DNA from 2 places in the Bradyrhizobium arachidis genome. Region 1 is predicted to be linked to the other one. Evidence: riboswitches for the same ligand, from Rfam matches in the RefSeq annotation. Region 1 holds a riboswitch; the other holds the start of a gene.
The links. A riboswitch is a leader RNA that binds a small molecule or an ion and turns the genes downstream of it on or off. The one in region 1 is predicted to bind S-adenosylmethionine.
Positions count from the first base shown of each region.

Region 2: another riboswitch for S-adenosylmethionine. It lies ahead of metX (homoserine O-acetyltransferase MetX); the one in region 1 lies ahead of WN72_RS03360 (O-succinylhomoserine sulfhydrylase).

Region 1 is NZ_CP030050.1:718,804-721,197, reverse strand. Features, by position in the region: gene WN72_RS03365 (2'-deoxycytidine 5'-triphosphate deaminase) at 1-927, opposite strand, end outside; SAM riboswitch at 1,008-1,087, shown strand; gene WN72_RS03360 (O-succinylhomoserine sulfhydrylase) at 1,162-2,349, shown strand.
Region 2 is NZ_CP030050.1:9,128,342-9,130,735, forward strand. Features, by position in the region: gene metX (homoserine O-acetyltransferase MetX) at 1-1,025, opposite strand, end outside; SAM riboswitch at 1,117-1,196, opposite strand; gene WN72_RS43145 (chorismate mutase) at 1,417-2,265, shown strand; gene hisC (histidinol-phosphate transaminase) at 2,297-2,394, shown strand, end outside.

The sequences.
Region 1 (2,394 bases):
GCCGGGATCGAAGAAGCCGGCATAGTGCACGCGGAATTCGCCGACCAGCGGATCGAACGGCACCATCTCCGCGGCGTAATCCGGCGGCACCTGCACCGCTTCCTTGGAGGCGAGGATGTAGAACTCGCCGGGGTCGAGGATCAGGCTACCATCAGGACGGGCCGAGATCGGCTCCCAGAAATCTTCCACCGCATAGCCGGCGCGGCGATCGACATCGACGACGCCGGTGTGGCGCTTGGCACGATAGCCGACGAAGCCGTTGGCCTTCTCGCCAGAGAGATCGACCGAGACGGCGACGCCGCCGGAGAGATCGGCATCGTCGATGTCGACGAGGCGCTCGGCAGCATGCAAGCCGTCGAGCTCGTCGGCATTGAGGATGGCGTCACCTGTGCGGAAGCGCACCTGCGACAGGCGCGAGCCCTCGCGCACCAGCACCGGAAACGTCTTCGGGCTGATCTCGGCATAAAGCGGGCCGTGATAGCCGGCGCCGATCATGTCGAAGCGGCGGGTGCCGTCAGCGATGACGCGGGTGAAGACGTCGAGCCGGCCGGTCGAGCTCTTGGGGTTCGCGGCCGCGACGATCTCCGGCGGCAGCGCCAGGCTCTCGAGCAGCGGCACGATGTAGACGCAGTTGGTCTCCAGCACCGCACCGTCGGCGAGGCTGAACTCATGCAGCTTCAATTCGTCGATGCGCTCGGCGACGGTGGCGCCGGGGCCTGGCAGGAAGCTGGCGCGGACGCGATAGGCGATGTCCCCGAGGCGCAGATCGAGGCTTGCCGGCTGGATCTGGCTTTCGACGAAATCGTATTCGGGCAGGATGAGGCCTGCTTCCGCCATCGCCGCGATCATGCGGTCGGGCAGGATACCATTGGCGTCGGCGGCAACCGTAAAGCTCAACCGGGGGTCCTCATCAGGGGGCAAACGCATCCGGACATGCCGGAAATACTAGCCTTTTACGGCTATCCGATGGACGCCTTGACGGAAAGGGCATTGCGGAATATGAGCAACACTTATCCCGTGGTGATTTGAGCCGGCCGGCTTGCAGCCACGTTAAATAAGTCGCTAAACAGGCCGGGGACCTCTGTGATCCCGGCCCGTGGAGATATCCAGGCCGGTTTTTTTGTGACCGTTTTCGACGAGACGGTCATATCGGAGGGTCCTATGTCGAAGTCGCCTGCCAACTACCGTCCCGAAACCCGCCTGGTCCATTCCGGCACCCTGCGCTCGCAATATGGCGAGACGTCGGAGGCGCTGTTTTTGACGCAAGGCTACGTCTACAACAGCGCCGAGGAGTGCGAGGCGCGGTTCAAGGGCGAGGACCCCGGCTTCATCTATTCGCGCTACTCCAACCCGACGATCGCGATGTTCGAGCGCCGCATGATCGAGCTCGAAGGCGCCGAAGCCGCCCGCTCGGCGGCAACCGGCATGGCCGCGGTGACCACGGCGATCCTGGCGCCGCTGAAGGCCGGCGATCACGTGGTGGCCTCCCGCGCCCTGTTCGGCTCGTGTCTCTACGTCATCCAGGACCTCTTGCCGCGCTACGGCATCGAGACCACGCTGGTCGACGGAGCCAATCTCGACGAGTGGCAGCGGGCCGTAAGGCCCAACACCAAGACGTTCTTCCTGGAGAGTCCGACCAACCCGACGCTAGACGTGCTCGACATTCCCGGCATCGCTGAGATCGCGCACAAGGGCGGCGCGCGGCTCGTCGTCGACAACGTGTTCGCGACGCCGATCTGGCAGAGCCCACTCGCGCTGGGCGCCGACGTCGTCGTCTACTCCGCGACCAAGCACATCGACGGCCAGGGCCGCTGCCTTGGCGGCATCATCCTGTCGTCGGAAGCCTTCATCGCCGAGCACATCCACAATTTCATGCGCCAGACCGGCCCGTCGATCTCGCCCTTCAACGCGTGGGTTCTCCTGAAGGGCCTGGAGACGCTCGGCGTGCGCGTGCGCGCGCAGACCGATACGGCTGCGCGGATCGCAGAGGCACTGGCGAGCCATCCGAAGATTTCGCGGCTGGTCTATCCCGGTCGCGCCGATCATCCGCAGGCGGCGCTGGTGAAGAAGCAGATGCGCGGCGGCTCGACGCTGGTCGGCTTCGAGGTCAAGGGCGGCAAGGCGGCGGCGTTCCGCGTGCTCAACGAGCTCAAGCTTGCGAAGATCTCGAACAATCTCGGCGATGCCAAGAGCCTCGTCACGCATCCGGCGACCACGACGCATCAGCGCCTGAAGCCGGAAGACCGTGCCGCGCTCGGCATCAGCGAGGGATTCATCCGTTTCTCCGCAGGCCTCGAGCATGCGGACGATCTGATCGAGGATCTGACGGCGGCGCTGGAGAAGGCGTGACGGGCGAATGGCGAATAGTGAGTGGCGAATAGATCTCTATTCGCT
Region 2 (2,394 bases), 1.5 Mb from region 1:
TCCGAGGTCGGGAACAGCCAGTCGCTGGTGAACGACACCACGCAGAAGCGGGTCTGGATGCCCGCGAACGCCTTCGCCAGCACGCCGCCGTGATCGGCGGCGATGTCGAAATAGTCCATCGCGCGGGTGAGATAGAGATAGGAATTGGCGTCGAAGCGCTCGACGAACGAGGAGCCCTGGTAGCGCAGATAGGACTCGACCTGGAAGTCGGCGTCGAACGAGAAGGTCGGCAGCTCGCGATCCTGCATGCGGCGGCCGAATTTCCGGTGCAGCGCCGCATCTGACAGATAAGTGATGTGCGCAGCCATGCGCGCGACCGCGAGGCCGCGATGCGGATGAAGACCGCGATCGGCATAGCCGCCATTGTGCCAGTCGGGATCCGCCATCACGGCCTGGCGGCCAAGCTCGTGGAAGGCGATGTTCTGTGCCGAGTGCCGCGTCGAACAGGCGATCGCGAGCGCGGAGAACACGCGGGCCGGATAGGCCGCGGTCCATTGCAGCACCTGCATGCCGCCCATCGAGCCGCCGACCACAGCGAAGAGCGTGTCGATACCGAGCCGGTCGATCAGCATCGCCTGCGCGCGCACCATGTCCGGAATGGTGATGACCGGAAAATCGAGCCCCCACACCTTGCCGGTGGCGGGATTGATCGAGGCCGGCCCCGTGGAGCCCATGCAGCCGCCAATCACGTTGGAGCAGATGATGAAGTAACGGCTGGGATCGATGGGGCGGCCCGGGCCGACCAGTGTGTCCCACCAGCCGGGCTTGCCGGTGACGGGATGCAGATTGGCGACGTGCTGGTCGCCGGTCAGCGCATGGCAGATCAGAACGGCGTTGGAGCGATCGGCATTGAGCTCGCCATAGGTCTGGTAGGCGATCTGGAACGGCGCCAGATCGACGCCGCAATCGAGCCGCAGCGGCTGATCTGCGCCGAAACGCGCGACCTGCGAACTCGGGTGATCGACCTCGTGCGAGCGCTCATCGGCGCTGATCGCAGGACTCGGAATCGACTTGACGCTACCCATCTGACCATCGACCTCGTTTGCGATCGGACTTCAGACCGCTACTTGTATCAGGCCATGAAAAACCCGGCCTGAACGATAGGTTCGGCCGGGATCGGAAGCGTCCCCGGCCTGTTTAGCGAGTTTTTTAACGTGGCTGCAAGCCGGCCGGCTCAAATGACCACGGAACAGGCAAAATCTACTGTCTTGGGCGGTTTTCGTCAAGTCGCGGCCCGGATTAACCAAAATCGTCCTTGAACCGCCGGCCGAAAAGGTCGTCATTTCTCTTTGCTTTCGCCGCCCTGACTGCCTAATCAGGACATCGACCGCAGCGGAATCCGGCTCGCCCATTGGCCTGCCCGACCCGCATTGGAACGCCTCTCAACGGCACTTCGCAGAACAGCATCCGGCAGATATGTCCCAACGTCCGCCCGCGCCACCATCGCTCCAGGAATTGCGCAAGGAGATCGACGCGATCGACGCGGACATGCATCGCCTGCTGATGCAACGCGGCGACATCATCGACCGCCTGATCCAGGTGAAGCAGACCCAGGAGGTCGGCTCCGCGTTCCGGCCTGCGCGCGAAGCCGCGATGATGCGCGACCTCGTGCAGCGCCATCGCGGCATCCTGCCGCTCGACACGGTCGAGAGCATCTGGCGCGTGATCATCTCGACGTTCACCTACGTGCAGGCGCCGTTCTCGGTGCATGCCGACATCTCCGTAAGCGAGCCGGCGATGCGCGATTCCGCGCGATTCCATTTCGGCTTCACCGTGCCTTACGTCGCGCATTTCAGCGCACAGGCTGCGGTCGAGGCGGTGGCGAAATCCAAGGGCGACCTGGCACTGGTCTCGGCGACGTCGAGCCGCACGCCGTGGTGGCTGGAGCTGGAAGCGGAAGGCGCGCCGAAGATCATCGCGCGGCTGCCTTTCGTCGAGCGCGCCGATCATCCGGCGGCACTGCCGGTGTTCGCGGTCTCGCGCGTCGCCGACAGCGCGCTGGTGACGGAGGTCGAGACCTTCAGCGTGCGTGTCTCGGGGTGGAACGCCGAGGTCGCGCGGACCCTGTCGCCGCTCGCCGAGATCGTGGCGGTGCCCGATACCGCCTTTGACGGAGCCGCGCTGCTGGTGTCGGTCACGAGCGCAACCAGCATCGACAAGATCAAGGCTGCCCTGATCGAAGCAGGGGCCTCGGTGCGCTCCACGGCCCTCGTCGGCAGCCACGCAACGCGCTATACGGTGACCCCGACCGGGTCGAAATCGTAAGTCTCGCGCCCAGCCACTTTCGGAGTTGAAGATGTCCCGCCCCGTGCCGAATCCCGGCATTCTCGATATTGCGCCCTACACGCCCGGCAAGAGCCCGGTGCCGGAGCCGGGCCGCAAGGTGTTCAAGCT